DNA from 2 places in the Bradyrhizobium sp. 160 genome. Region 2 is predicted to be linked to the other one. Evidence: predicted binding sites of a transcription regulator. Region 2 holds the regulator's gene; the other holds the start of a gene.
The links. The regulator PhoB, encoded in region 2, activates phosphate uptake and scavenging genes when phosphate is short. The targets are predictions, from matches to a motif close to TGTCATNNANCTGTCAT.

Region 1 (15,615 bases), on a different contig from region 2:
TGATTTGCAGCAGGTCGCGCCTCGGGCCGTCGAAGCTGCGCGTAGAGCCATCCAGCCGCGGCGAGCGCAAGCATCACGTGCTCGTCCGCAGCCCACGTCAAAGTCTGCGCGGTTTGCTCGATCCCCGAATTGGTGTGGTCCGCAATCTCGTGTGCGAGCGCCTGATCGATCCGAGTGGGTTTTACTTCTACGAGGGCCATCGGTCTGGCGAGCTATCCTTCATGACTGTTTTGTAAATTCTGTATGACAATGAAGGTTCCAGCGGGCGTCGTTGCCAGGGTTGTCCAGAGCCCTTCGCGGCGCCGTAGACATGGCCTGTCGCATAGCTGCGTCTGCCGCGGCAAGCTGCACGTAGATCGAGGCTAGCTCGACCGGCTACCGGGACGACCGGGCGATGTCATGCCGCCGAACTTTTCCAGCTTCTCCATGGTGGCGCCGCCGGCAACCTGGAGCGGCATTCAGATCGCTCCGGGCGCGACCTGTGGCGGGCTGAGCCGGCCGGAGCCTTAGGAGCTGGTCTCGCCATGATCCGGCCGCATCCGGCCGCGGCTCCATCTCGCCGGCAGGGCCCGGCCAGGGCTGCGAGTGCTTCTTGAACGGCGGCTTCGGATACCGGCTGACGGGATGGATCGAGTCGTGCTCGGCTGTGGGGCATCTCCTTGCGCCGTTGGGGATGCCAGCGAAGCCGCCGCGAGCGTTGCGCTCGCGGCGTGGCATTGTGCCGGCAGGATATCGAGGTGTTGTCTTGCTGCGCTCCGCGATTCTGCGATCCAACGTGCGGAGAATGGCGTCGAGGCTCAGACGAGGAGGACGCCGGCGGAGCCGCCGTCCTCGGCCGCTGCCTACTTGGACTGACCGACGCTCGGCGCCTTACCGAGCTCCTTGGCCATGTCGAGATGGTGCTTGAGCGCCGGCAGCGTCTTGCCGGCCCAATCCTTCAACGCGGCATTATCGCCGCCCTTCGCATACCGCTCGAACAGGGAGACGGCGTCCTCATGGGCGCTGACCTGGTAGGAATTGTAGTCGGAACTGAAGTCCTTGCCGGTCGCGCTCTTGAGCTTGTCGAGCTTGCTTTGGTGCGAACTGTCGAGCGCCGTCGGCAGCGTCGCCTGGACCTTGCCGTTGCCGACCAGTCCCTTCAGTTCGCTGCTGGTCTTGGTGTGATCGGTCACCATCTGCTGGGCGAACGATTTCTCCTGCGCATTGCCCTTCTGCTCGGCGAGCTTGCCCGACTCGATCTCGAACATGTCGCTGATGGCGACCTCCTTGACGAAGTCGGCGGTTGCCGGCGCGACGCCGAGTGCCGAATTGACGCCGGTCTTCTCGCCCAGCGATTGGGCCAATGCGGGACCTGCGAGAAGCACGCAAGCAATGGCGACGATGGTTCGTTTCATGGTCCGTCTCTCCAATTGGTCGCGCGGCCACCTGCCGCGCCGTGTTGCGCCGATCAACACGCCGCGAGGGCCGAGGTTCCTAACGACTAGTCCGTGGGATTACGCCCAGTGCGCGGATTGATGGGGTCGGTCGGCTTGCGCCGAAGCCGCTCGGGCAGAAACGGCTCGGCCGGCGCGGCGGTGGCGTCGGCGCGCACGTCGGCATGCCGCTGCGCCCGCTCATGCGGTGTCCGGTTGTCGTTGAAATGCCACTTCACGTCGACGCCGTCGACCGGGTCATTGACGCCGTGCTGAACATCGCGGAAGTCACTCATGGTTCACCTCATTGCTTGCCGGGCAGAATCGATTCCAACACCTGCCGCGCAGCTCCCTTGATCATCCCGCTTTCGTTCGGATCGCCCTTCATCAGGGCGAGCGAAAAATTCTTCGCCTGCTGCAAGGTGATGTGCGGCGGCAGCGGCGGCACCTCGGGATCGGTTTTCACTTCCAGAACGACAGGCATATCGCTCGCCAGCGCCTGGTCCCAGGCCGAGCCGAGCAGCTGGGGACTGTCGACGAAGATGCCGCGCAGGCCGATCAGCTCAGCGAAGCGTGAATAGGAGACGTCAGGAATGCGCTGCGAGGCTTCGAACTTGGGATCGCCGTTGATGATGCGCTGCTCCCAAGTGACTTGGTTGAGGTCTTCGTTGTTGAAGACGCAGACGATGAAGTGCGGATCTCGCCAAGAGCGCCAGTATTTCGCGGCCGTGATCAACTCGGCCATGTTGTTCATTTGCATGGCGCCGTCGCCGACCAATGCGATCACCGGCCGGTCCGGATTGGCATATTTGGCGGCGAGCGCGTAAGGCACCGCAGCGCCCATCGAGGCGAGGCCGCCAGAAAGCGAGGCCGTCATGCCGCGGCGCATCTTCAGATCGCGCGCAAACCAGTTGGCACAGGAGCCGGAATCGCTGGTGATGATGGCGCGGTCGGGCAGGCGCGGAGACAATTCCCAGGCGACGAGCTGGGGATTGACGGGCGCGGCGGGCTGATGCGCGCGGTCGTCCAGCGTTTTCCACCAGGTCGCGACGTCCTGCTCGATGGCCTTGCGCCAGGCGCCGTCGCTCTTTGGCGCGAGCCGCGGCAGCAGCGCGCGCAATGTTTCGGCGGCGTCGCCGACGAGGCCGACCTCCATCGGAAAACGGATCGACATCATGCTGGCATCGATATCGATCTGCACGCCGCGCGCCGCACCTTCCTTGGGCAGGAATTCGGCGTAAGGAAAGGCGGAGCCTATCATCAGCAGCGTATCGCATTCCATCATCATGTTGTAGCTGGGCTCGGTGCCGAGCAGGCCGATCGAGCCGGTGACCCATGGCAGGTCGTCCGGGAGTGCGGCCTTGCCGAGCAGCGCCTTGGCGCAGCCGGCCGACAGCCGGTCGGCGACCGCGATGACTTCGTCGGTGGCGCCAAGCGCGCCGGCCCCGACGAGCATCGCAACCTTATTGCCGGCATTGAGGATGTCCGCCGCGCGGTCGAGATCGGCGTCACGCGGCGTGATGCTGGGCGCGCTGTAGCCGATGCCAGAATGCAACGTGCCGTGCGCACGGGGCGGGTCCTCGTAAGGCTCTTCCTGGATGTCGTTGGGCAGGATGATCGCTGTCGGGACTCGTCTCGCCAGGGCGGTCCGCACGGCGCGATCGATCAAGTGCCGGACCTGCGCGGGCGAAGAGGCTTGTGCGACATAGGCGCCGGCGACGTCCTTGAACATCGACACCAGGTCAAGTTCCTGCTGGTAGCTCCCACCCAGCGCATTGCGCGCCTGCTGGCCGACGATGGCGAGCACCGGCTGGTGATCCAGCAGTGCATCGTAGAGACCGGTGACGAGGTGCGAAGCGCCGGGCCCCGAGGTCGCGATACAGACGCCGAGCTGGCCCGCGAATTTCGCGTAGGCGGTCGCCATGAATGCCGCCATCTCCTCGTGCCGCGCCTGCACGAAGCCGATCTGGCCTTCAGCCCGGTTCATGGCGCCGAACACGCCGTTAATGCCGTCTCCGGGGTAACCGAAGATGTGACGCACGCCCCATTGATGCAGGCGCTGAACGATGAAGTCTGAGACGGTCTGAGACATTACGGGCGGCTCTCTCGGTTCGGACCTGGTTAGACTCAGAGAACCTGTTGTTTCCGGCGATGTTCCTTGGCTCTTGCGGAACCGCGTCGGAACGATCGCTGACCTCGCGCCGTTGATTCACAAATGGCTGAGTGGAGAATGACGATGCTGGATCAGGGTGAACTGGACCAAAACGAGATGGGCCGGCTGATCGGAAGTGACAAGGTCGAAGGAACATCGGTCTATGGGGCCGATCGAAACCGGATCGGTTCAATCGAACGCGTCATGATCGACAAGATCAGCGGCAAGGTCTCTTACGCAGTGCTTGGCTTCGGCGGATTTCTCGGCCTCGGCAATGATCATTACCCGTTGCCCTGGCAGTCCCTGAAATACGACACCGAGCTCGGCGGCTATGTTACCGCGATTACCGCGAAGGATCTGGAAGGCGCTCCGAAATATGGTGAGAAGGCTGAGTGGAACTGGGGTGATGATGCTGCCGTACGCGGTATCAATGCCTATTACGGCGTTCCCTTCGCGTAGCAAAGGACGATACGATGAGTAAGGAACGGCCTACCGATGATCCCCGGACTGAGAGCGACTGGGGTTCGCACAGGCAGACGGACAAGCCTTGGAAGGGCAATCCGGAAAAAGAGCAGGGATCGGACAAAGTAAAGCCCGACCTCGAGAAATGGCACGAGACCAAGACGCACTAACGTCCACTTTCCGTAAGAGCGATCGAGAAGCGCAGCGCGGCGGTGCCGCGCTTTCTGAGCACCGCATTCACGAATGACAGCGGTGGTCCAGCAAGTCGGAACCATGCTTCGGCGCTGCGGTTGGGCTGCCGGCGCGCAAGCTTGGCTCAATTGGCTTGCGACCGGTAGCCCCGATAAAAGGTGGTCAGCGTGGATGCTCAAACCCGGGAGCGTGGGCCGTCCGCGGAGCAGCCGCAGTGGACGAAGGAAGCTCCGAGAACGAATCCTGATCAATCCCGCGACGTCAAGGAGCAGTCGGGCGAACCGGCGCCGCCGTTGCGCGCGAGGCTTCGCCAGCATTGGCTGTTGGCAACTGTCGGCGCCATCGTGCTGATCGCGGCGCTCGTCGGCGGTCTGCTCTATTGGCTTGAGGTCCGCCATTACGAATCCACCGACGACGCTTTCGTCGCCGCGCGCAGTTTTTCGGTGGCTTCGAAGGTCGGTGGTTACGTGACCGACATCCCGGTCACGGACAACCAGCACGTCAATGCCGGCGACCTTCTCGCCAAGCTCGACGAGCGCGACTATCGCATCGCCATCGATCAAGCCGATGCGCAGGTCGCGGCGGCCAAAGCGAACATCGCCAATGTCGGGGCGCAAATCGACTCCCAGCAGGAGCAGATCAAGCAGGCCCAGGCGCAGCTCGAACAGGCTGAGGCCCAACTCCAGTTCTCGCAGGAAGAATTCGCGCGCGCCCAGGATCTGGTCGAAAAGGGAGCCGGAACCGTGCAGCGCCAGCAACAGACCCGTTCCGACCTTCAGGCGCAGCAGGCCAACACCGAGCGCGCCAAGACCGCGGTGACGGCCGCGCAACCGAGCATCAAATCGCTACAAGCGCAGCTCGAAGGCGCCAAGGCGCAGCTCGGGCAATCGCAGGCGCAGCTCGATCAGGCCAAGCTGAACCTGCAATATACCAGCGTCGTTGCGGCGCAGTCCGGTCGCGTCGTCAAGCTCTCCGCCGCCAAGGGCACATTCGTCACCGCCGGCCAGAGCCTGATGATGTTCGTGCCCGACGAGGTCTGGATCGTCGCCAACTATAAAGAAACACAGCTCAACGACATGCGGCCAGGCCAGCCGGTAGAGATGCGCATCGATGCCTATCCCGGCCGCAAGCTGACCGGCCACGTCGATTCGGTGCAGCCGGGCTCAGGCACCGCGTTCAGCCTGCTGCCGGCGGAGAATGCCACCGGCAACTACGTCAAGGTGGTGCAGCGTGTGCCGGTGAAGATCGTGGTCGACAACTGGCCGCCCGATCTGCCGGTCGGACCGGGCATGTCGGTCGTGCCCTGGACCAGGGTGCGATGACGGACGTCACGCAAGGCGGCGCGTCCGCCGGGGGTTGGTCGCCGGAGCGGTCGGCGGCGGGCGGGCACAATCCCTATCTGATCGCCTTCGTGGTCTCGATCGCGACCTTCATGGAGGTGCTCGACACCACCATCGCCAACGTCGCCTTGCGCCACATTGCCGGCGGGCTCGCGGTCGGCATCGACGAGAGCACCTACGTCATCACCAGCTATCTCGTCGCCAACGCCGTCGTGCTGTCGATCTCGGGCTGGCTGTCGACCGTGATCGGCCGCAAGCGCTTCTACATGATGTGCGTCGCGACGTTCTCGATCGCGTCGCTCCTGTGCGGCTTCGCCTGGAATTTGCAATCGCTGGTACTGTTCCGGATCTTGCAAGGCCTTGGTGGCGGCGGCATGGCGACCAGCGAGCAGGCGATCCTCGCCGATTCCTTCCCACCGCATAAGCGTGGCCAGGCCTTTGCCATCTACGGCGTCGCCGTCGTGGTCGCGCCAGTGATCGGGCCGACGCTCGGCGGCTGGATTACCGATACGTATACTTGGCACTGGGTGTTCCTGATCAACGTTCCCATGGGATTGCTGTCGTTGTTCCTGGTCGGCACGCTGGTCAAAGAGCCGTCGGGCGCAGAGGAGGAGAGGGAGAAGCTGCTCAGCAAGGGTCTGCGCGTCGACTATGTCGGTTTCGCCCTCGTTGCGATCGGGCTCGGCTCGCTCGAATTCGTGCTCGACGAAGGCCAGCGCAATGACTGGTTCGGATCGAACATGATCGTCGTCTTCGCGGTGCTCGCGGCCGTCTCGCTGCTCTCGCTCATTCCCTGGGAGCTGACGCGGGAGCAGCCCATCGTCGACCTTCGCCTGCTTGGCCGCCGTCAGTTCGCCGCCTGCTTCCTCGTCATGCTCGGCACCGGCGCGGTGCTGATCTCGACGACGCAGCTCCTGCCGCAACTGCTCCAGACCGAGCTGAACTACACCGCGATGCTGGCCGGTCTCGCGTTGTCGCCCGGCGGCGTCGCGACGCTGGTGCTGATGCCGGTGGTTGGCCGCCTCGTCGGCATCGTGCAGCCGAAATATCTCATCATGTGTGGTGCCGCCATCGTCGCGTTCTCGATGTGGCATCTCACCGGGCTGACCGGCGACATCACCTACGGCTACGCTGCGCTGTCGCGCATCTTCCTTGCGCTCGGTCTCCCCTTCCTGTTCCTGCCGGTGACGACCGCGTCCTATGACGGCATCCCGCCGGACAGGACCAACCAGGCCTCGGCGCTGATCAATGTCGCCCGCAATATCGGCGGCTCCATGGGTGTCGCGCTGGCGCAGACCATTCTGGCGCAGCGCCAGCAATTCCACCAGAGCCGCCTGATCGAGCACGCAGCGCCGTCCGATCTCGGCTACCAGCAGACCATCGACGCCATGACACGTTACTTCCAAGCGCAGGGCTCCAATGCAAGCGATGCCGCGTCGCAGGCGGTCGCATGGGTTGGCAAGACCTTGCAGCAGCAGGTCGACCTCCTCGCCTATATCGACGTGTTCTGGACGCTTGCGATTATCGCCCTGCTGATGATCCCCACCGCAGCCGTGCTCCGCAGGATCGATTTGAGCGCGCCGGCGCGGGGGCACTGACGGGCTCTCCCGTTCAGAGAGAAGGGGTGACCGCGGCACGAGACTGCGGCTAGACTGAACCTGACATCAAGCAAAGCCCTGGGAGGAAACTGACGTGAAGACCGCGATCACCGAACTGTTCGGCATCGAGCACCCGATCATCCAGGGCGGCATGCATTTCGTCGGCTTTGCCGAGCTGGCCGCCGCCGTCTCCAATGCCGGCGGGCTCGGCATCATCACCGGGCTTACGCAGAAGACGCCCGAGCTGCTGGCCAAGGAGATCGCGCGCTGCCGCGACATGACGGACAAGCCGTTCGGCGTGAATCTCACCTTCCTGCCGACCTTCTCGGCGCCGCCTTATCCGGAATACATCGCGGCCATCGTCGAAGGTGGCATCAAAGCGGTGGAGACAGCGGGCCGCAGCCCGGAAGCATACATGCCGGCGCTGAAGGCGGCCGGCATCAAGGTCATCCACAAATGCACCTCGGTGCGCCACTCCCTGAAGGCGGAGCGGATCGGCTGCGACGCCGTCAGCGTCGACGGCTTTGAATGCGGCGGCCATCCCGGCGAGGACGACGTTCCCAACATGATCCTGCTGCCGCGCGCGGCGGAAGAGTTGAAGATTCCCTTCGTCGCCTCCGGGGGCATGGCCGACGGGCGCAGCCTGGTCGCGGCGTTGTCACTCGGCGCAGCCGGCATGAACATGGGCACTCGCTTCATCGCCACCAAGGAAGCGCCGGTGCATCAGAACGTCAAGAACGCGCTGGTCGCCGCCACCGAACTCGACACCCGCCTGATCATGCGGGCGCTGCGCAATACCGAGCGCGTCCTGAAGAACGCCAATGTCGACCGCCTGCTCGAGATCGAGCGCGAGAAGGGCACCAAGCTCACCATCGACGACATTCACGACCAGGTCGCGGGTGTCTATCCCAGGATCATGCTGGACGGTCAGATGGACGCGGGCGCCTGGAGCTGCGGCATGGTCGCAGGCCTCATCCACGACATTCCCTCCTGCAAGGAGCTCGTCGACCGCATCATGAGTGAGGCGGAAACCATCATCCGCAGCCGCCTGATCGGGTTCCTGGATGGGACGGAGACGACGCGAAAAGTCGCCTGACTCCGCCAAACTTCTTAACCACGGCGGCAATTGGCCGCTGGAATTGCGCGTGGCGCCTCCTAAATAGGGGTAAATTACCCCTTCATCAATTTCAGGAGGTGCTCGTGGTCCTGAAAAGCGTTCCCTTTGCAATTGCGATGGCGCTCGTGCTCGCAGCGGCGGGCCTCGCGAGTGCTGACGACTACAAGCCTGACGAATATCTGGGTCTCGATCTGTCCAAGGCCGTGCTGTCGCCGAAGCGGCTTGGTCCTGAGACGCAGTTCGCGCCGGTCGCTTTGGAGGCACGCGGCGGCAACGAGGCGCAGGCGCGCGCCGAGCCGATCCACGTGCCGAAGAAGGTTGCCGCCGAACGCGTGCACGTGGCCGAGCCCAAGGTCGGGCATGGCCGGAGCGTTCAGCCGCGCGGTACGGCCCGCACCAAACTCTCGCATCGCCACGGCAATCCGCTCGACGCACAGGCGCTGGACACGCGTATCCAGACTTGGCCATGCCGCTCCGGCGGCATCTGCAATTGGAAGCGTTAGTCGCAGCGCTGCTGCCTCTTCACCTCGCCGCCGCAAGCGGGCGAGGAAGCGCACCTGCACCGTGGTTACGCTTGCCAGTCGAAACCGTCATCCGCGCGTCGTAAAATCGTAGGCGCGAAGTCAAGAAACCGTAAGGATAGAGTCAAGGAGCGCAGGCACCTTCCGTTGCGATTCGACGAAGGTTTCCTGAATGGCAACGCTCCGCGCCGCGCGGGCATGGACCCGGCGGCAATTTTTGGTCCATTCAACCTCCAGTCTCGCCGTCGCCTCGCTTGGGACGCTCGCAAAGCCGCATCTCAGTCGCGCTGCCGACCGTCCGCAGATCACGAGCGGCATCCAGTCCGGCGATGTCTCTGGAGCCTCCGCCGTGATCTGGGCGCGTGCCGACCGAGCGGCGCGGATGCGGGTGGAGTGCTCGACCCTCGAGAGCTTCAAGGCGATCGTCGCGTCGGCCTCCGGCGATGCGCTGCCCGAGGCCGATTTCACCTCAAAACTACTGCTGAACGATCTGCCTCCCGGGCAGGACATCTTCTACCGCGTCCGCTTAGACGACGCCGCGACCGGGATTGCCGGCGAAAGCCGCGTCGGCCATTTCCGCACCGCGCCGGCTGCGGGCCAGTCGATCTCGTTCCTGTGGTCCGGCGACACCGCGGGGCAGGGCTGGGGCATCGACGTCTCGCGCGGCGGATATCGCAGCTATCGCACCATGCTCGACAACCGCCCGGATTTCTTCATCCATTCCGGCGACCACATCTATGCAGACTGCACGATTCCTGCCGAACAAAACCTGCCGAACGGCGGAATTTGGCGCAACATCGTCACTGAGGAAAAATCCGAGGTCGCGCACACGCTGGCGCAGTTCCGCGGCAATTACAAATACAACCACCTCGACGAACACTTTCGCGCCTTCCATGCCGAGGTGCCGATGTTGGCGCAGTGGGATGATCACGAGGTCACCAACGACTGGTCGCCGACCGGCAGCTACGACGCCGCCGGTTACGAGGACGACGGCACGCCGCTCTTGGTCGCGCGCGCCCGCCGCGCCTTCTTCGATTTCGTGCCGATCCGCGACGTTGGCGCGCGGCAGGGTCGGGTCTATCGCAAGATCGCTTACGGCCCGCTGCTCGACGTTTTCATGATCGACATGCGTAGCTATCGCGATGGCACCTGGAACAAGGGATGCGACCATCGCGGCTGGATCCTCGGCACCGAGCAGCTCGCCTGGTTGAAGCGCGAGCTCGCTGCCTCACGCGCGACCTGGAAGGTGATTGCGGCCGATTTGCCGATCGGCCTGATCAGCCTGGACGCCGTTGCGCTCGGCAATGGGCCGCCCGACCGGCGTGAGCACGAGATCGCCGATCTGCTGGCGTTCATCAAGCGCGCCGGAATCCGCAACATCGTCTGGCTCACTGCCGACATGCACTACACCGCCGCGCACTATTACGATCCCAACAAGGCGCAATTCCAGGACTTCGATCCGTTCTGGGAGTTCGTCTCCGGCCCGCTGCATGCCGGCACCTGGAGCCCGGGCGAACTCGATGACACGTTTGGTCCGGTCGCAATGTACCAGCATGGCTGTAGCGCTGCGCAGGGCGAGAATCTGGCGCCGTGCTTCGGCTTGCAGTTCTTCGGCCGGGTCGACATCGACGGCCGCAGCGGTGTGATGAGAGTGACCTTGAAGGACGTCGATAACCGCGATCTCTGGTCAGTCGATATCCAGCCGCAGCAGCAGGCACGACCGGCCGTCGTGGCTCAGCATTCGTAGGCCATTAACTCGATCTTGATTGGCCGCCCGGCGTCTCCCGCGCTATGGTCGCTGCTCCTGCCACTTCCTTTCCATCACCGAAGAGTCTGTCACCGCGCGTCTGGCGCGATGAACTACGTCAGGAGCCTGTTTCATGCACCATCTGCAGACACAGGGCATTAGCATGCCCAAGCTCGGCCTCGGCACCTTCCGCATGCAGGGCGATGCCTGCCGGGCCGCGGTCGAGAGCGCCCTGTCGATTGGCTATCGCCACATCGACACCGCCGAGATGTACGCCAATGAGGAGTCGATCGGCTCGGCCATCGCCGCTTCCCGCCTGCCGCGCGGCGAACTGCACATCACCACAAAGGTCTGGCACGAGAATCTGGCGCCGGAGGCGATCCGTCGCGCTTTCGATGCCAGCCTAAAGAAGCTCAGGCTCGACCATGTCGACCTCTATCTCGTGCACTGGCCGTCGAAAATCGCCAATTGGGGCGCGGTGTTCGAGACCCTGATGAAGCTCAAGGAGGAGGGGCGGACGCGGGCGATCGGCGTTGCGAACTTTACCACCGCGCTGCTCAAGATTGCCGTCGAGGACATCAAGGCGCCAATCGCCTGCAACCAGGTCGAATATCACGCCATGCTCGATCAATCGAAGGTGTTGGCCTATCTCAGTGCCAGGAGGATTCCGCTGGTCGCCTATTGTCCGCTGGCGCAGGGGCGCTTCGCAACAGATCCGGTGCTGAGCGAGATCGGCGTTAAGCACAACGCGACCGCGGCTCAAGTGGCGCTGAAATGGTTGCTCGATCAAGACGGCGTCGTGGCGATCCCGAAGGCGTCGCGGCGCGAGAGCCAGCAGGCCAATCTCGATGCCCTGAAGATCACGCTCGACGATGCCGACCGAAACAAGATCGCCGCACTGCCGAAGGACAGGCGCTGCGTCAATCCCGGCTTTGCGCCGGCGTGGGATTAGCCCCGAGTGCTTTCGAACGCGCAGAAAATGGCCCCGCGAGGGGCCATCTCCATGCTGCGTTGCGCTTTAGTCCCAGTGATGGTGGCGATGACTGCGCTTGATTACGACGACCTTGTCGCCGCGATGGTGCCAGCCGCGATGCCAGCCGTGGTCACGATGCATGCCGTATTCGGCGCGGGCAGCGTACGGGCCGTGATGATGATGACCGCGCTTGATCACCACCGTCTCGGCGCTCGCCAGAGTCGGCCCTGCGATCACGAGCGCGCCGAGAGCTGCAACCACATAACCACGCTTCTTCATGATGTCCTCCTCCAATCGAATGCACATCTAAACCGTACATGCACGCGAACGTTCCGGAGGAACGGCGGGAGAATTCTGAACGGCTGTTAATCACAGCGTTGCTGCGCCGGTGTTGGCGCGCCGGTCGCGACGTATTTGCCGTCTCTGATCGTGTACTCGCCGCGCTCGCTGCGATTGTAGATCGCGCGCAGGCTGCCATCCTCCTGCAAGAGGAGTCCGAATTCGCGCGTCTGATGGAGCGAGGGGAAGAACACCATCACATTGAGCAGGCCTTCGGCATCGACCGTGGCGGAGACCACCTCGTTCTCGTCCCTGGCGTCGCCGAAATTGCGCCGGTACATCACCCGGCCGTCCTTCGTGATCTCGTAAGTCAACCGTGCGCCCTTGTCGCGGTCGGGCCGAGCCGCGCAGTCGACCGCCCAAGAGCCGAGCAGGCCCCATTGTTCGACCCTTACCGCAAGCGTCTCGGCATGCGCCGCGGACACGAGTGCGACCCACGGCAGCGCAGCCGCGATCCAGCGGCTCAAGCAACGCGTCATGTCCTGGCAAGCCCCGCCTCGAAGAATTTCAAAGTACAGCATCCCGCTCACGGCCGCCCACGCTGGCTGCCGATCGCGCGCGAATCGGATCCGCGTCAATGAGGCCGGCCGCTTCCGGGTAGGATGCACTTTCCGGAGGCGAACGTGGATAGACCACTGCTGAATCAAGTCGTCAATTTTGCGGGCGAAGGGATTTTTGAGCGTTACGTCGTCCAGATCGAGGCCGGTAAGAGCAACATCTCGGTGGTCCTCTTGCTGCGGCTAGCCTCCGCATCCGCGGCAGCCAGCCCCAGCTGGCTTGGTATCAGGCCCTCTTCTCGATATTGGCACTGCGGGCCGGCACGCCAAATTCCTTGCGGCAAACCTCGGCCAGTACGGCGACGCCCTCACGGATCTGCTGATGCGTAGGGCTCGCAAAGCAGAGCCTCAGTCGTGAGCTGGAATGGTTCTTGTTGGTCGACCATTCCGGCCCCGGATTGATCGAGACACCGGCGGCAAGCGCGGCTTGATACAGTTTGAGCGTATCGACCTGGTCGGGCAGTTTCACCCAGAGGAAGATGCCGCCCTTGGGCTCATCGAACTCGGCCGCCGTCCCGAACTGCTCGTTGAGGGCCTCCATCAACGTATCGAGCTTGGTGCGCAACGCTTTCGTCAGTGCCGGCACATGGCTCGCGAAGTGCGGCTTGCAATAGGTCGCGAGCACCATCTGCTCCAGCGCGCCCGAGCCGGCATCCGTCTTCAGCGCCAGCATCCGCGACATCACATCCCAGGGTGCTACGACGAAGCCGACGCGCAGCGCCGGCGCGATCGATTTCGAGAACGAGCCGATATGGATCACGCCGCCGTTTCGGCTCATCGCATGGATCGCCGGCGGCCGCTGCCCGGACCAGACGAGGTCCGCATAGCAATCGTCTTCGAAGATCGGCACGCCGTATTCGGATGACAGGCGCAGCAGCTCGGCGCGTCGGCTCTCTGGCATGATGCTGCCGGTCGGGTTCTGCACGGTCGGAATCGTGTAGATGTATTTCGGCCGGATGCCGCGGCTCTTCAGATCGGCGAGAGTGGAGGCCAGCACGTCCATGCGCATGCCGTCCTTGTCGAGGGGGATGCCCACCACGTTGACGCCGAGCCGCGCCAGGCGGGTCAGCGAGCCCTGATAGCTCTCCTGCTCGAAAATGACGGTGTCGCCGCGCGCTAGCAGCGTGGCGTTGACGAGATCGAGCGCCTGAAGCGAGCCGGAGACGATCAGGAGGTCGTCGACCGTGCAGGTGATGCCGGCATCGCGCTTGAGCTTGGTCACCAGGAATTCGCGCAAGGGCAAATACCCCTGAGGTCCATGCGCCAGCCCATAGGTGGCGAGCGAGCGGCCCTCGCGCTGTAGTGCCAGGTTTGTCGCCTCGATCAGGCCCTCGAGCGGCACCTGTTCGGAGTCGTTGTTGCCGCCGACGAAGCTGTATTTGGCAAGGCCCGTCCAGCGCGCGGAGGGGGCCGGCAGCCCCGCGGGAAACAGGGGTGCGAAATCGAAGCTGGACGTCATGGGCGTTCCTCGTCTTGTTCTTGTTGGGGCGGTCGGCGTGCACCGGCCTCTCTTACTTCTTGCCGGCCGTCCGGGTCGGACGTCCCTGGCTGATGAAAGCGTAATGCGCATTGGCGACGCCGCCAACCATCAAGGCTTCGACCACGGGCTCGGCGATCTCGCTTGGCGCGGCCCAGTCGACGAGAAAATTGGCTCCAGTCCCGCCCCGTACGTCGTCGGTCGGAATGAAGATCGAGACGGTGGCGAGCGGTCTCAAGGCGACCGGCGCCTTCAGATAGCTCTCGACCTGCTTGCCTGCGGTGTCGAAATAGGCGATGCGTTTGACCACCAGCGGCTGGGTCTCGGAGGCGTTGTGCACGCTCAGCGTCACCGAGAAGTCGACACGCAGCTTGCCCTGGCTCATCGCGACGCTGGAATAGGCGGGCACGTAGAACCCGCCGGATACGGCGAGTTCGTCCTTCGGCAGCGCGGTGAGCGAATCGGCAAAGCTTTGTTCGATACTGATTTTCGATTGCGCGGCGGTGGGCACGGCATAGGCGAGGGGGCATAGCAGCATTGCTGCGAAGAGCCCTTCGCGCATGTGACGAATTGCTCGCTTGCCGCACCGCGACCCATCTCTAGGGTGCGGCAAAACGGACCAATTTGGCATGCACGAGCTCATTCGCGACATCACTCTCTGTATTCTGTTTGCCTGGATGCTGGGCCTGCTCGCCCATTTCTCCCGGCAGCCCCTGATCCTGGCCTACCTTATCGCCGGTTTCTGCATAGGTCCATTCGGCGCCGGCTGGGTCAAATCGCAGGAATCGATCAGCGTCATCTCCGAGCTCGGCCTGATCTTCATGCTGTTCATGATCGGGCTGGAGATCGACCTGAAGAAGATCGTGCGGGCGGGAAAGGTGATCCTGTTCGCGGCAGCCGGCCAGCTGCTCGGGGGCTGCCTGCTCGGGGTCCTGTTCTTCGTCGGCATTGGCTTGTCCCTCGGCAGCGGGCATTTCGATGCTGTCTATCTCTGTGTCGCCTGCGCGTTGTCGAGCACCGTCATCATCGTCAAGGTGCTCTACGAGAAGCGCGAGCTCGACACGCTGCCAGGGCGTATCACCCTCGGCGTGCTGGTGCTCCAGGATATCTTCGCCATCCTGTTCCTGGCGGTGCAGCCGAGCCTGGCTAATCTGCAAGTCAGCGTCATCCTGCTCTCGATCGGCCGCGTCGCAGTGCTGGTCGCCGCCGCGCTGTTGGTCAGCCGCTACGTGCTGCCGCGCCTGTTTCACCAGATCGCCCGGCGGCCCGAGCTGATCCTGCTCGGCGCGCTGGCCTGGTGCTTTCTCGTCGCCGAGATGGCGGAGCGGCTGTCGCTGTCGCGCGAGATGGGCGCCCTGATCGCCGGCGTCTCGCTTTCGACCTTTCCCTATGCGCTCGATGTCACGGCCAAGGTCACCACGCTCCGCGACTTCTTCATCACCCTGTTCTTCGTCGCACTCGGCATGACCATCCCCGTGCCCGGCCTCTCCGTGATCGGGCTCGCTTTGATGATCGCGGCGTTTACCGTGGTGAGCCGGCTCGTGACCACCTTTACTCCGCTTTATCTGATGAAACAGGGGCTGCGCGCCAGCCTGTTGCCGGCCCTCAACCTCGCCCAGATCTCCGAGTTCTCGCTGGTGGTGATCCAGACCGGCATCGCCGACCATCACATCGCAGCCGAGACGGCGAACGCGGCCTCCTTTGCCTTCGTGGTTCTGGCCGTGCTCT
Region 2 (15,615 bases):
CGCGCCGGCCGCGTCATCCACCTCAATGCCGCCGCCGCCCAGCTCGCGCCGGCGCTGCGCAGGAACGAGCTTGCCCAATTCGCGCTGCGCTCGCCGGAGATTATCACGGCCTTGCGCGAGGCGATCGCGACCACCGAGCCGCGGCGCGCGACCTATCTCGATCATGTTCCGGTCGATCGCTGGATGGAGCTCATGATCACGCCGGTGCCGGTGCCGACCACCTTCGGCGGCGCCGACAAGTGCATGCTGATGACCTTCCACGACCAGACGCCGCTGCGGCGCGTCGAGGAGATGCGGGCCGATTTCGTCGCCAATGCCAGCCACGAGCTGCGCACCCCGCTCGCCGCACTGTCGGGCTTCATCGACACACTCCAGGGCCAGGCCAAGGACGATCCAAAGGCGCGCGAGCGCTTCCTCGGCATCATGCACAACCAGGCCACCCGCATGGCGCGCCTGATTGACGATTTGCTGTCGCTGTCGCGGGTCGAGCTGTCGGCCCATGTCCGCCCCGACACCCTGGTCGACCTCTTGCCGATCATCCGCCAAGTCGCGGACGGGCTCGAACCGCTGGCGCGGGAGCGTCAGGTCGATGTCGAGACCCATCTGCCGGAAGCCGCCGTGATGATCGCGGGCGACCGCGAGGAGCTGCTCCGCCTGTTCGAGAACCTGATCGAGAACGCGCTCAAATACGGCGCATCGGGCGGACGCGTCATTGTGTCGCTGACCTCAAGCGCGGTCACTGATGGGGCTCAGGAAATCCGCGTCATGGTCCGGGATTTCGGCCCCGGCATCGCACCGGAGCACCTGCCCCGGCTGACCGAGCGCTTCTATCGGGTCGACGTCGGCGACAGCCGCGCGCAGGGCGGAACCGGGCTCGGATTATCGCTGGTGAAACATATTCTTAACCGTCATCGCGGCCGGCTTCTGATCGAAAGCGTCCCCCGGCAGGGCGCCACTTTTACAGCCTGTTTTCCCCAGACTAGGACTTCGGTTCGTAAAAATCAAGCGATTCCAATCGCTTGAGGGTGTCATCCAGCTGTCACGAAACCTTCGTAAAAGCACAGCCGACCGCTCCTAAAGGGGCGGCGCGGGGAGCGCGATCGGGCGCGGATGGCGCTTCGCTCCCCTGTATGGAGACCAGCATGAATTTCCTCAAAACGATCGTCGCGGCCGGCTTGGTCGCCGCCTCGGCGACGGCGGCCTTTGCTGCCGATATCACGGGTGCCGGTGCGACGTTCCCGTTCCCGGTCTATTCGAAGTGGGCTGATGCCTACAAGAAGGAGACCGGCAACGGTCTGAATTACCAGTCGATCGGCTCCGGCGGCGGTATCAAGCAGATCCTGGCGAAGACCGTGACCTTCGGCGCCAGCGACGCGCCGCTCAAGGCCGAGCAGCTCGAGAAGGACGGCCTCGTGCAGTGGCCGATGGTGATGGGCGCCATCGTCCCCGTCGTCAACCTCGAGGGCGTGAAGCCCGGCGAGCTGGTGTTCGACGGCGAGACGCTGGCCAACATCTATCTCGGCAAGATCACCAAATGGGACGACGCCGCGATCAAAAAGCTCAACCCGAACGTGAAGCTGCCCGCGGAGGCGATCACCGTGGTCCGCCGTTCCGACGGTTCGGGCACCACCTTCAACTTCACCAACTATCTCTCCAAGGCCAGCGCGGACTGGAAGAGCAAGGTCGGCGAAGGCACCGCAGTGGAGTGGCCGGTCGGCGTCGGCGCCAAGGGCAACGAAGGCGTGTCGGGCAACATCAGCCAGACCAAGAACTCGATCGGCTATGTCGAGTACGCCTATGCCAAGCAGAACAAGCTGACCTACACCGGTCTCGTCAACAAGGCCGGCAAGCCGGTGCAGCCGACCGTCGAGGCCTTCCAGGCCGCCGCCTCCAACGCCGACTGGGCCAAGGCTCCTGGCTATTACGTCATCCTGACCGACCAGCCGGGCGAGAAGTCCTGGCCGATCACTGCGGCGACGTTCATCCTGATGCACAAGTCTGCGACCGACAAGGCCGCCTCCCAGGAAGCCATCAAGTTCTTCCGCTGGGCGTTCAAGAACGGTGGCAAGGCGGCTGAAGAACTCGACTACATCCCGATGCCGGACAGCGTCGTCCAGCTGATCGAGAAGACCTGGGCCGCCGAGATCAAGAGCTGAGGCGAACGGCTCTCATGTCCCGGACGCGCAGCAGCGTGAAACGCTGCTGCGCAGCGCCGGGACAACAACCGGGCCCCGATCAGCGTCGTGCTGTGTCGGGGGCGCGGGACCGGCAACAAGCGTCTATAAATCTGGGTACAGGGGATCGGCGTGGCAGAGATGGCCGTTCAGAGCGATGTAATCGACGACGCCGGACCATATGACCGCGCCAAGGCCTTGAGCGCGTTCAAGCTCGGCGACGTCACCTTCTACTGGATCACGCGACTTTCCGCGATCTCGGTGCTGCTGATCCTCGGCGGCATCATCATTTCGCTGATCGTCGGCGCCTTCCCCGCGATGAAGGAATACGGCCTCTCGTTCCTGTGGACGCAGCGCTGGGCGCCGTCGGCCGATCCGCCCGTGCTCGGCGCGCTCGGGCCGATGTATGGCACGCTCGTCACCTCCTTCATCGCGATGCTGATCGCCATTCCGGTCGGTCTCGGTATTGCGATCTTCCTCACCGAGCTTTGCCCGCAATGGCTGCGCCGCCCGATCGGCATGGCGATCGAGCTGCTCGCCGGCATTCCCTCGATCATCTACGGCATGTGGGGCTTCTTCGTGCTGGGCCCGTTCCTGGCCAACACCTTCCAGCCCTTCATGATACGGGTCTTCGACGGCGTCCCCGTGCTGGGGGCGATCTTCGCAGGTCCGCCGTCCTATCTCAGCCTGTTCAATGCCGCGCTGATCCTCGCCATCATGGTGCTGCCCTTCATCACCTCGATCTCGGTCGACGTGTTCAAGACGGTGCCGCCGGTGCTGAAGGAAGCCGCCTACGGCGTCGGCTGCACCACCTGGGAAGTCGTCCGCAGCGTGGTGATCCCCTACACCCGCATCGGCATCATCGGCGGCGTCATGCTGGCGCTAGGTCGCGCGCTCGGCGAGACGATGGCGGTGACCTTCATCATCGGCAACTCGTTCCGCATCTCCTCGTCGATCTTCGCTCCGGGCACCACGATCTCGGCGGCGATCGCCTCCGAATTCGCCGAGAGTGACGGCCTGCACCAGTCCGGCCTGATCCTGCTCGGCCTGCTCCTGTTCGTACTGACGTTCTTCGTGCTCGCCGCCGCGCGGCTGATGCTGATGCGGCTGGAAACCAAGGCCGGAAAGTGACGCCATGAACCCGATCTATTCGCGCCGTCGCCGCTGGGACATCGTCATCCGCGGTCTCTGCATCGCAGCCGCCGCCTTCGGCGTCACTTGGCTCGCGTTGATTTTGATCACGCTGCTTTACAATGGCCTGGCCGGGCTCAACTACCAGGTCTTCACCGAGAACACGCCCCCGCCCGGATCGAACGAGGGCGGTCTGCTCAACGCCATCGTCGGCTCGCTGATCATGACCGTGATCGGCGTCGGCATCGGCGCGCCGCTCGGCCTGTTCGCCGGCACCTATCTCGCCGAGTACGGCCGCAACGACAAGCTGACCTCGGTGATCCGCTTCATCAACGACATCCTGCTCTCGGCGCCTTCGATCATCATCGGCCTGTTCATCTACGGCGCGGTGGTGGTGCCGATGCGCGGCTTCTCGGCGATCGCCGGCGCGCTGGCGCTCGCCGTGATCGTGATCCCGGTCGTGGTGCGCACGACCGAAGACATGTTGCTGCTGGTGCCGAACCCGCTGCGTGAAGCCGCCAGCGCGCTCGGCCTGCCGCGTTCGCTGGTGATCAAACGGATCGCCTATCGTGCCGCGCGCTCCGGCCTGATCACGGGCGTGCTGCTGGCGACTGCGCGCGTCGCCGGCGAGACCGCGCCGCTGCTGTTCACGGCGCTATCGAACCAGTTCTTCAGCCTCGGTCTCGACAAGACGATGGCCAACCTGCCTGTCACCATCAACAACTTCGTGCAGAGCCCCTACGCCTATTGGAAGCAGCTCGCCTGGAGTGGGGCGCTGCTCATTACCCTGACCGTGCTTGCCCTGAACATTGGCGCGCGCATCCTTGGCGCCGAGAGGACTGCAAAATGAGTGAAATGTCTGTTTCCGTAAGTGCGCCGACCGTTCATCCCGGCTCACAGCCGCTACCCGAGGCGCCTGCCAAGGTGACCGCGCGCAACCTCAATTTCTACTACGGTGAGCACCACGCGCTGAAGAACATCAATCTGGCCCTCGGCACCAACCGCGTCACGGCCTTCATCGGCCCGTCGGGCTGCGGCAAGTCGACCCTGCTGCGCATCTTCAACCGGATGTACGATCTCTATCCAGGCCAGCGCGCCACCGGCCAGCTGTTGCTCGACCAGACCAACATCCTTGATCCCAAGCTGGACCTCAACCTGCTGCGCGCCCGGGTCGGCATGGTGTTCCAGAAACCGACGCCGTTCCCGATGACGATCTACGAGAACATCGCCTTCGGCATCCGCCTCTATGAGAAGATCTCGAAGTCCGAGATGGACGACCGCGTCGAGAAGGCGCTGCGCGGCGGCGCGCTGTGGAACGAGGTCAAGGACAAGCTCAACGCGTCCGGCCTGTCGCTCTCCGGCGGCCAGCAGCAGCGCCTCTGCATTGCCCGCACGGTCGCGGTACGGCCCGAAGTGATCTTGTTCGATGAGCCCTGCTCGGCGCTCGACCCGATCTCGACCGCCAAGGTCGAGGAGCTGATCCAGGAATTGTCCGAGAACTACACGATCGCGATCGTCACCCACAATATGCAGCAGGCGGCGCGCGTCTCTGATAAAACCGCCTTCATGTATCTCGGCGAGCTGATCGAGTTCGATGACACCAGCAAGATCTTCACGTCGCCGAGCGATCGGCGTACGCAGGATTACATCACCGGCCGGTTCGGCTGAGGAGACGGGACATGGGTACTGAACATACCGCAAAGGCCTTCGATACCGACCTCCAGGAGCTCACTCGCCTCGTCGCCGAGATGGGCGGCATCGCCGAGCGCATGATCGTCGATTCCGTCGACGCGCTGATCCGCCGCGACGTCGCGCTCGGCCAGCGCGTCGTCACCACCGATGCCGAGCTCGACGCGCTTCAGAAGCGCATCGAGGAGCGCGCCGTGCTCACCATCGCCCGCCGCCAGCCGATGGCGGTGGATTTGCGCGAGATCGTCGGCGCCATGCGCGTTGCCACCGATCTTGAGCGCATCGGCGACCTCGCCAAGAACATGGGCAAGCGCGTTGCGGCGCTGGAGACAGACTTCCATCCGCTGAAACTGTTCCGCGGCCTGGAGCACATGACCGACCTCGTGCAGCAGCAGGTCAAGTCGGTGCTTGATGCCTATGCCGCGCACGATTTGCCGGCGGCGATGGCAGTGTGGAAGGGCGACGAGGAAGTGGACGCCATCTGCACCTCTCTGTTTCGCGAGCTCCTCACTTATATGATGGAGGATCCGCGCAACATCTCGTTCTGCATCCATCTGATGTTCTGCGCCAAGAACATCGAGCGGATCGGTGATCACGCCACCAACATCGCCGAGACCGTGTTCTACATGATCGAGGGGCAGGCGATCACCGACAAGCGGCCGAAGGGCGACATGACGACCTTCGCCACGACGGTACCGAATACCTAGGGAGCGACGACAACATGGGCGCACGCATTATGGTGGTTGAGGACGAGGAAGCTCTCACCGAGCTTCTGCGTTACAACCTCGAAGGCGACGGCTATGACGTGGAGACGGTGATGCGCGGCGACGACGCCGACACCCGCCTTAAGGAACACATCCCCGATCTGATCGTGCTCGACTGGATGCTGCCGGGACTGTCCGGCATCGAGCTGTGCCGGCGGCTGCGCACCCGTCCCGAGACCAAGCAGCTCCCGATCATCATGCTGACCGCGCGCGGCGAGGAGAGCGAGCGGGTGCGGGGTCTTGCGACCGGCGCCGACGACTACATCGTCAAGCCGTTCTCGGTGCCGGAGCTGCTCGCGCGCGTGAAGGGCCTTCTGCGGCGCGCAAGCCCCGAGCGGCTCGCCACCGTGCTCGCCTATGGCGACATCGAGCTCGATCGCGACAAGCGCCGCGTCGCGCGTTCGGGCCGGCCGATCGATCTCGGCCCGACCGAATATCGCCTGCTGGAGTTTTTCCTGGAGCATCCCGGTCGCGTGTTCTCGCGCGAGCAGCTGCTCGACAGCGTCTGGGGCCGCGACATCTACATCGACGAGCGCACCGTCGACGTCCATATCGGCCGCCTGCGCAAGCTGCTCAATCTCGGCCGCGAGCAGGACCCGATCCGTACCGTCCGCGGCGCGGGTTATGCGCTGGATGATCGGTTTGCAAAGGCGGAGCAGACGTAGGCCCAGCTGCGTCAACAATCTCGGCCGTCGTCCCGGACAAGCGTAGCTCCGGCAACGCGCAGCGTTGTCCGGAGCGAAGCGCCGATCCGGGACCCGGGCCCATTGTTGCGCGAAAAAGGTAACTCCGAGGCCCCGTAACCACGGCTTGCGGTGGCTATCGGTCCCGGATCGGCGCTACGCTTGTCCGGGACGACATCGGGTTTGTTGCGCCGTCACCGCGTGACGGCTGCCGGCTCGATCTCAGGAAATAATCACCGCGTGCTCGGCTTCGGTGCCGCCCGCCGGCGATCCGCTGCCGGCTGATAGGCGACGCGCGAGTGCTGGGCGCAGTAGGGCAGGCCTGACAGCGCCTTGCCGCCACAGAAGAAGAAGTCCGGGCTGGAGGGATCGCCGACCGGCCAGTGGCACGTCGCCTCGTTCAATTCCAGCAGCGACAGCCGCTGGCTCATCGGCACCACGTTGTCGTAGGTGACCGGTTCGGCCTCCACCTCGACCTCGAAGGCCTGCGCCAGCGCGGTGTTGCCGCGCGAGATCGGCCGGGTCACCCGCATCATATGCTGCGCGGGCCGCGCCTTGCGCGGCCGCGGCGCTGCCGATGAAGGGCTCTTGGCGCGGCCCGACAGGCCAAGCCTGTGCACTTTGCCGATCACGGCATTGCGGGTCACATTGCCGAGCTCGGCCGCGATCTGGCTGGCCGAAAGTCCGGCCTCCCAGAGCTTCTTCAGCTGCTCGACGCGATCATCGGACCAGGTCAAAACCGTCATTGCACCCTTTCCCTCGTTGCGCGCCGCCATCCTGGGGCCTCACAGCGAATGCTTAAGCCTTGAAAAACCCGTGCCGTCAGAATCCCTTAAGGCTCGCCGGGCGCGTGACTGACGCCCGAACGTTTACGCCGGTACATGAGGACTCTTGGGATCAGAACCGCTGCACGAGATGTCGTATCTGACAGTCCAAACGCTACAATATGGCGTGACTCCCGCGCAAGAGTCCGCCGACTCGCTTCCACATGTTCCGTGGTGAAAACCCTGCAAGATCGGCACCGCAAGACTACGGATTCGGCGTTTCGCGAGGCTTTCCGGGCGGCATTGACACCCGTCTTGCCAGGCATAAGATGGTGACGCGTGCCGCCCTTAAAAGGCGGCACGTTTCGTTTTCCGGACCGGTCAATGGTGCGCTGCGCAAGGCATGCCAGGCAGGTCTCAACGTCCAAATGCAACATCCAAGTGATGGTCATGACCAACAGCGCCGCGCCGCATCTGCTTCCCGTTTTCGCCAGGGCGGACCTTGGCTTCGAGCGCGGCGAAGGCTGCTGGCTGATCGCGACCAATGGCGATCGCTATCTCGATTTCACCTCGGGCGTCGCGGTGAACGCGCTCGGCCACGCCCATCCCGCATTGGTCAAGGCGTTGCAGGAGCAGGCGACCAGGCTCTGGCACATGTCGAACCTGTTCCAGAGTCCCGATGGCGAACGGCTTGCAACGCGTCTGTGCAACGAAAGTTTCGCGGACTTCGTGTTCTTCTGCAATTCCGGCGCCGAAGCGTTGGAATGCGTGATCAAGGTCGTGCGGCGCTATCACGCCGCCAAGGGCCATCCCGATCGCTATCGCATGATCACCTTCGAAGGCGCCTTCCACGGCCGCACGCTGGCGACGCTGGCGGCGACGGGCTCGGCAAAATATCTTGAAGGTTTCGGCCCGCCCATGGATGGCTTCGACCAAGTCCCGCATGGCGACATCGAGGCCGTGAAGAAGGCGATCGGTCCGCAGACCGCCGGCATCCTGATCGAGCCGATCCAGGGCGAGGGCGGCGTGCGTTCGTCAACACCCGCCTTCCTCAAGGCGCTGCGTCAGCTCTGCGACGAGAAGGGGCTGTTGCTCGCGTTCGACGAGGTGCAGACCGGCATGGGCCGCACCGGCGATCTGTTCGCGCATCGCCGTCTCGGCGTTACCCCCGACGTGATGTCGCTGGCGAAAGCGCTCGGTGGCGGCTTCCCGATCGGCGCTTGTCTTGCCACCGCGGAAGCGGCTTCCGGCATGACGCCCGGCTCGCACGGCTCGACCTTCGGCGGCAATCCGCTCGCGATCTCCGCTGCGAACGCCGTGCTCGACGTCATGCTCGAGCCCGGCTTTTTCGATCACGTGCAGAGGATGTCGCTGCTGCTCAAGCAGAAGCTCGCCTCGGTGATCGATCGCTATCCTGATATCGTCAGCGAAGTCCGCGGTGAGGGGCTCCTGATCGGCATCAAGGCGGTCGTGCCTTCGGGTGATCTCGTTGCCGCCCTGCGCAACGAAAAGCTGCTCACCGTCGGCGCCGGCGACAATGTCGTGCGCTTCCTGCCGCCGCTGATCGTCACCGAAGCCGAGATCGAGGACAGCGTCGGGCGGCTCGAGCGCGCCTGCGCGGCGATCTCGTGCAGTCAGACCAAGCGGGCGGCAAGCTGATGAGCAAGTCGCCAAAGCACTTCCTCGACATCAACGAGCTCCCGCTGTCGGAGCTCAAGCGCATGCTCGCCGCATCCTCCGCCATGAAGGCGAAGCAGAAGGCGCATCAGCCGGTCAGGCCGCTCGAAGGCAAGACGCTGGCGATGATCTTCGAGCGCCCCTCGACGCGGACGCGGGTGTCGTTCGACGTCGCCATGCGCCAGCTCGGCGGCGAGCCCATCATGCTCACCGGCGCCGAAATGCAGCTCGGCCGGGGCGAGACCATCGCCGACACCGCGCGCGTGCTGTCGCGCTATGTCGACGCCATCATGATCCGCATCCTCAATCACGAGGCGCTGCTGGAGCTTGCGGCCTATGCGACCGTGCCCGTCATCAACGGCCTGACGCGCCGTTCGCACCCTTGCCAGGTGATGGCCGACCTCATGACCTATGAGGAGCATCGCGGCCCGATCGAGGGCAAGACGGTGGCCTGGACAGGCGACGACAACAACGTGCTGGCGTCCTGGGCCCACGCCGCCGAGCGCTTCAAGTTCCAGCTCAACGTCGCAACGCCGCCGGAGCTCGCGCCGAAAAAGGCGATGCGCGACTGGATCAAGATGACCAATGCGCCGATCGTGCTCGGCACCGATCCGGAAGCCGCCGTAAAGGGCGCCGACTGCATCGTCACCGACACCTGGGTGTCGATGGGCGACAAGGAAGGCGAGCACCGCCACAACGTGCTCAAGCCCTACCAAGTCAATGCCAAGCTGATGTCGCTGGCCAAGCCCGACGCGCTGTTCATGCACTGCCTGCCTGCCCATCGCGGCGAGGAGGTCACGGATGAAGTGATCGACGGCCCGCAATCGGTCGTGTTCGACGAGGCCGAAAACCGCCTGCATGCGCAGAAGGGCATATTGGCCTGGTGCTTTGACGCGGTGAAGTAGCGCAGCCTGGTGAAGGCGAAGTGGGTTTGGTTCGTCGTCCTGGCGAAAGCCGGGACGACCCCGAATTAGCAGTATCGTGTGTGATCATAACTGCCTCGGGAACACTCCCTCGCGCCCCCTTCCATTTCCCACCTCCGACCCCAGATACACGGCCATGGTTTCCCAATCCCCTGACATGAAAACCGGGCCAGAAGGCCCGGTTCGCGCGCCATCACCGGTTCCGATCGATGACGCCGTGCTGCCCTACGAGGTCGACGCACTCGACGTGCGCGGCCGCCTGGTGCGGCTCGGTCCGGCGCTCGACGACATTCTCACCAAGCACGATTATCCCGCTCCCGTCGGCAAGCTGCTCGGCGAGGCCATCGTGCTGACGACGTTGCTCGGCTCGGCGCTGAAATTCGAGGGCCGCTTCATCCTTCAGGCCCAGACCGACGGTCCGGTGTCGTTCCTGGTCGTCGACTACATGGCGCCGGATCGCCTGCGCGCCTATGCGCGCTTCGATGCCGCGCGTCTGGGTGACGCCAAAGATTCCGGCACGCTGCTCGGCCGCGGTCATCTCGCCATGACCATCGACCAGGGCCCCGACATGAGCCGCTACCAGGGTCTGGTCGCGCTCGACGGCGGCAGCCTGGAAGAGGCCGCTCACGAATATTTCCTCCGCTCCGAGCAGATCCCGACGCGCGTGCGTCTTGCGGTCGGCGAGGAATGGCGCAGTAGCGACGGCGGCAAGCATCGCTGGCGCGCCGGTGGCATGTTGATGCAGTTTCTGCCCAAGGCGCCGGAGCGCGCGCGGCAGGCGGACCTGCATCCCGGGGATGCGCCCGAGGGCAGCGAGGTGCACAGCGTCGCCGAAGACGACGCCTGGGTCGAGGCGCGCTCGCTGATCGAGACCGTCGAGGACGTCGAGCTGATCGATCCCGAGCTCTCCGGCGAGCGGCTGCTATTCCGCCTCTTCCACGAGCGCGGTGTGCGCGTATTCAATTCGCAGGTTCTCGAAGCGCGGTGCTCCTGCTCGCGCGATGCGGTTGCCTCCATGCTCAAGAGCTTCTCGCCCGACGATCGCGCCGCGATGGTCAAGGACGACAAGGTCGTCGTCACCTGCGAGTTCTGCTCGTCGGTCTACCAGTTCACGCCGCACGAGGCGGGCGTGGAGGACGCCTAGGCATCGCGCATAGCTAGGCTAGGAATGACGAGGCTGGGGAGGCTGCTCGCACGTACTCGCTGTCATCGCCCGGCCGTGATCGGGCGATCCATTAGTCCGAGACGACAGTGATTGAGCCGAACAGTGATTGAACCGATAGGCCGCGGCTTGCTGGATTCTCCGCCTTCGCGAGCAATGACATCGGAGGCTAGTTCAACACCCGCTTGTTGTCCGGACTGTCCAGCGAGAACGTCGGCACGTCGATCTCGAAGCGCTCGCCGCTTTCGCTGACCATCTGGTAGCGGCCGGTCATGAAGCCGGAGGCGGTCGTGAGCGGCACGCCGGAGGTGTATTCGAAGCGCTCGCCGGGGGCCAGGATCGGCTGCTCACCCACGACGCCCTCGCCCTTCACCTCCTGCTGGCGGCCGGAGGCGTCGGTGATGATCCAGTGCCGCGTCTTCAGCTGCACGGTCTCGTCGCCGGAATTGGTGATGACGATGGTGTAGGACCAGAAATAGCGGGAGCGGTCGGCCGACGACTGCTCCGGAACAAAGCTCGGCTCGACGGTCACTTCGATCTGGCGGGTCACGGCGCGGTACATGATGGCCCATCATAGCGAAATCCTCCTGGGGAACCAAACGCCGGAGACGGCTTTGGCGACATCGTCCCGCCAGAATTCGCGGGGAAGGGACTCCCAAGGGGAGACAACCTTATGTGATCCGGCCGCTTTGCGAGACGACGGCCGGACCGGTAAACTCCATTGAACGTCGCGATTTGCGGAAGGGTTTTTGGCCCCGATGACCATTGCCGACCAAGTGACGGGATCGACGATCGCGGGAACCGCCGGTGCCAAACCCGCAGGAACCAAGCCGCGCGCCGCCGCGCCAGCCATTACGCTGCCGGCGATCGGCGAGCGCGAGCTCCGGCTCGATCTGTTCCGCGGGCTGGCGCTGTGGCTGATCTTCATCGACCATCTGCCAACCAGCCTGCTGACGTGGTTCACCATTCGCAATTACGGCTTCAGCGACGCCACCGAGATCTTCATCTTCATCTCCGGCTATACCGCCGCCTTCGTCTACGGCCGGGCAATGCTGGAGAGCGGCGCCGTCATCGCCACGGCGCGCATCCTGCGCCGCGTCTGGCAGATCTACGTCGCCCACGTCTTCCTGTTCACGATCTTCCTCGCCGAAATCTCCTATGTGGCGACCAGCTTCGAGAACCCGCTCTACACCGAAGAGATGGGCATCATGGATTTCCTCAAGCAGCCCGACGTCACCATCGTCCAGGCGCTGCTGCTACGCTTCCGGCCCGTCAACATGGACGTGCTGCCGCTCTACATCGTGCTGATGCTGGCGCTGCCGTTGATCCTGTGGTCGATGAAGTGGAAGCCCGACGTCACGCTCGGCCTCTCGGTCGTGCTCTACGCCGTGACCTGGGAATACGACCTCTACTTCTCGGCCTATCCGAACGGCTTCTGGGCGTTCAATCCGCTGGCCTGGCAATTGCTTTTCGTCTTCGGTGCATGGTGTGCGCTCGGAGGCGCGCGGCGCATGTCGCGCATTCTGGCATCACCCGTGACGATGTGGATCTCGATCGCCTATCTCGCCGCGGCGTTCTACGTGACGCTGACCTGGTACGTGCCGCAGCTCGGCCACCTCATGCCGAAGCGGCTCGAGCAGTGGATGTATCCGATCGACAAGACCGATCTCGACGTGCTGCGCTTCACCCATTTCCTGGCGCTGGCCGCGCTCACCGTGCGCTTCCTGCCGCGGACCTGGCCGGGCCTGAAATCGCCCTGGCTGCGGCCGCTGATCCTGTGCGGGCAGCATTCGCTCGAGATCTTCTGTCTCGGCGTCTTCCTGGCTTTCGCCGGCCATTTCATCCTGGCCGAAGTTTCCGGCGGGGCAGCCATGCATGCGTTGATTAGTCTCTCCGGAATCCTGATCATGTGGGGGGTGGCGTGGGTGATTTCGTGGTACAAGCGCGTGGCTGACAAGAGCGGTGCGAAAACCAAAAACGCCGTCGGCAACGCCGATCTGGCGGGAGGGGGCTGATGAAGGCGAAGGTTCTCCTGAGCCTGATCCTGCTATGCGGTGGCCTCGCCGCGGCCACGGCGCGCGCGGGCGATGCTGCGCCTGCTGCCTCGGCCGCGCCCGCGGCCTGCGAATTGCCGTCCTATCTGCTTACCAGCGAAAGCCAGCTGCCCAAGGTCGCCGATGCCATCAAGGCCGGCAAGCCGCTCGAGATTCTGGTCATCGGAAGCCGCTCAACCACGATTCCATCCTCGGAGAGCAGCTCATATCCGGCACGCATGGAGACGATCCTCAAGGAGAAGCTGCCCGCGTCCGAAGTGGTGCACGTCTCCGTAGAAATACAGAGCAAGAAAACGGCAGGGGAGACCGCGTCCACTTTCGTTAAGCTGATGGAAGCAAAAACGCCTACTTTGGTCATCTGGCAGACCGGGACCGTGGATGCTATCCGATCCATCGATCCCGACGATTTTCGCGGCGCGGTAACAGAAGGGGTTACTGCATTGCAAAAGGCAGGGGCTGACGTCGTCTTGATGAATTTGCAGTACAGTCCGCGCACTGAAACCATGATCGCGGCGCAGCCTTTTCTCGATAATATGCGTGTGGTGGCGCAGGAGCACGACGTCCCGCTGTTCGACCGTTTCGCGATCATGCGACAGTGGAATGATCAGGGCCAGTTCGACTTGTTCAACCCGTCCCGCGGGCCTGAACTGGCGAAACAGGTCCATGATTGCCTTGGCCGGGCGTTGGCACAGTTCGTGATTGATGCTGCCCATCTGGAGCCGGCCCAGCAGCAAAATTGAGGTCTAGTGTTAATGAGTTCTCCCCGCCCTTTTTGCCTGACGTCATGGCTGGCGGTGCCCGCGGCGGCGGCGCTGCTGCTGCTGATGCCCGCTTCGCAGCCGCGCGCGCAGACGCAAGCCGCTCAGGCGACGGCCGCGCAGCCGGCTGATCCCGCTGCCGCACCGCCCTCCCAGACCACCGTCGCCGCGACGTCCCCCGAGCAGCGCGGCGTCACGGCGCGCGCCCTCGACAAGGTGAAGGAAGTCGCAAAGTCGGCCGGCGACATCTTCAGCCGCGTGCCCTGCCTGCCGCCGAAGGGCGGCCCGAAGGCGATGGGCTCGCTGCCGCGTGTCGCAAGCAAGCTCGTCGCCGGCCAGCCCGTCGTCATCGTCGCGTTCGGCTCGTCGTCCACCGCAGGATTCGGTGCGAGCTCGCCGGAGTTCAATTATCCGAACCGTCTCGCCGCACAGCTGCGCCGGCACTATCCGACCGCCGACATCACCGTCATCAATGCCGGCGTCGGTGGCGAGGATGCGCCCGAGATGATGAAGCGCCTCCAGACGCAGGTGATCGACGTGCATCCGGATCTCGTGATCTGGCAGGTCGGCACCAACGCCGTGCTGCGCAACCTCGATCCCGCCGATACCGCAAAGCTGGTCGAGGACGGCATCAGCCGCATCCAGGCCGCCGGCGGCGCCGACATCGTGCTGGTCGATCCGCAATATTCGCCGGCGGTCAACCAGCGCGCCGAGAGCGCCGGCAAGATGGTGAAGCTGCTCGGCAAGGTCGCCGAGCTCCGTCACGTTGGCATCTTCCCGCGCTTCGAGGTGATGCGCGACTGGCACGAGAAACAGGCAATCCCGGTCGAGAGCTTCGTCATCGCCGACGGCCTGCACATGAACGATTGGGGCTACGCCTGCTTCGCCCAGCTCCTCGCCGACGACATCATCCGCTCCGTCGGCCAGATCAAGCTCGGTGTGAACGTGCCCGCTGATGTGCGCACGTATCGGCCGATGTAGGGGCGAATAGGGAATGGCGAATAGCGAATGGGGTCTATTCGCCACTCACTATTCGCCATTCGCCCGTCACGCCTTCTCCAGCGCCGCGGTCAGATCCTCGATCAGATCTTCCGCATGCTCGAGGCCCGCGGAGAAGCGGATGAAGCCCTCGCTGATGCCGAGCGCGGCGCGGTCGTCCGGCTTCAGACGCTGATGCGTCGTAGTGGCCGGATGCGTGACGAGGCTCTTGGCGTCGCCGAGATTGTTCGAGATCTTCGCCAGCTTCAACTCATTGAGCACGCGAAACGCCGCCTGCTTGCCGCCCTTCACCTCGAAACCGACCAGCGTCGAGCCGCCACGCATCTGCTTCTTCACCAGCGCGGCCTGCGGATGATCGGCGCGGCCGGGATAGACCAGCCGCGAGATCTTGGGATGGCTCGCCAGCACCTCGGCAATGCGCGCTGCGGTGTCGGTCTGCGCGCGCACGCGCACGCCCAGCGTTTCCAGGCCCTTGAGCAGGACCCAGGCGTTGAACGGCGAGATCGACGGGCCGGTCTGGCGCATGAAATTGTGGATGTGCTCCGCGATGAAGGCTTCCGAGGACAGGATGATGCCGCCAAGACAGCGGCCCTGGCCGTCGATGTGCTTGGTCGCGGAATAGACCACGACGTCGGCCCCGAGCGCGAGCGGGCTCTGCCAGATCGGGGTTGCGAATACGTTGTCGACGACGAGTCGCGCACCGCCCTTGTGCGCGATCTCGGCGATCGAGGGAATGTCCAGCACATCTAACGTCGGATTGGTCGGGCTCTCCAGGAAGAACGTCTTGGTGTTCGGCTTGAGGGCGCGCTGCCATTGGTCGAGGTCGAGGCCGTCGAC

Region 1: a site for PhoB is predicted at 8,862-8,878, ahead of IVA98_RS26675 (alkaline phosphatase D family protein). Genes of this name have one in related genera too.

Annotation. Positions count from the first base shown of each region.
Region 1 is NZ_JADPKD010000063.1:214,324-229,938, reverse strand. Features, by position in the region: gene IVA98_RS26725 (phosphatase PAP2 family protein) at 1-200, opposite strand, end outside; partial or broken gene IVA98_RS26720 (SDR family oxidoreductase) at 278-455, opposite strand; gene IVA98_RS26715 (DUF4142 domain-containing protein) at 843-1,394, opposite strand; gene IVA98_RS26710 (hypothetical protein) at 1,481-1,708, opposite strand; gene IVA98_RS26705 (thiamine pyrophosphate-requiring protein) at 1,717-3,504, opposite strand; gene IVA98_RS26700 (PRC-barrel domain-containing protein) at 3,649-4,023, shown strand; gene IVA98_RS26695 (HlyD family secretion protein) at 4,386-5,540, shown strand; gene IVA98_RS26690 (DHA2 family efflux MFS transporter permease subunit) at 5,537-7,156, shown strand; gene IVA98_RS26685 (NAD(P)H-dependent flavin oxidoreductase) at 7,251-8,252, shown strand; gene IVA98_RS26680 (hypothetical protein) at 8,357-8,776, shown strand; gene IVA98_RS26675 (alkaline phosphatase D family protein) at 8,967-10,541, shown strand; gene IVA98_RS26670 (aldo/keto reductase) at 10,675-11,493, shown strand; gene IVA98_RS26665 (hypothetical protein) at 11,560-11,793, opposite strand; gene IVA98_RS26660 (hypothetical protein) at 11,880-12,332, opposite strand; gene IVA98_RS26655 (aminotransferase-like domain-containing protein) at 12,637-13,869, opposite strand; gene IVA98_RS26650 (DUF3124 domain-containing protein) at 13,922-14,449, opposite strand; gene IVA98_RS26645 (cation:proton antiporter domain-containing protein) at 14,517-15,615, shown strand, end outside.
Region 2 is NZ_JADPKD010000028.1:441,039-456,653, forward strand. Features, by position in the region: gene IVA98_RS11625 (ATP-binding protein) at 1-1,023, shown strand, start outside; gene pstS (phosphate ABC transporter substrate-binding protein PstS) at 1,143-2,156, shown strand; gene pstC (phosphate ABC transporter permease subunit PstC) at 2,316-3,305, shown strand; gene pstA (phosphate ABC transporter permease PstA) at 3,310-4,155, shown strand; gene pstB (phosphate ABC transporter ATP-binding protein PstB) at 4,152-4,973, shown strand; gene phoU (phosphate signaling complex protein PhoU) at 4,985-5,701, shown strand; gene phoB (phosphate regulon transcriptional regulator PhoB) at 5,716-6,423, shown strand; gene IVA98_RS11660 (GcrA family cell cycle regulator) at 6,675-7,187, opposite strand; gene IVA98_RS11665 (aspartate aminotransferase family protein) at 7,656-8,864, shown strand; gene argF (ornithine carbamoyltransferase) at 8,864-9,787, shown strand; gene IVA98_RS11675 (Hsp33 family molecular chaperone) at 9,942-10,949, shown strand; gene apaG (Co2+/Mg2+ efflux facilitator ApaG/CorD) at 11,137-11,529, opposite strand; gene IVA98_RS11685 (OpgC domain-containing protein) at 11,726-12,982, shown strand; gene IVA98_RS11690 (SGNH/GDSL hydrolase family protein) at 12,982-13,761, shown strand; gene IVA98_RS11695 (SGNH/GDSL hydrolase family protein) at 13,774-14,760, shown strand; gene IVA98_RS11700 (O-succinylhomoserine sulfhydrylase) at 14,827-15,615, opposite strand, start outside.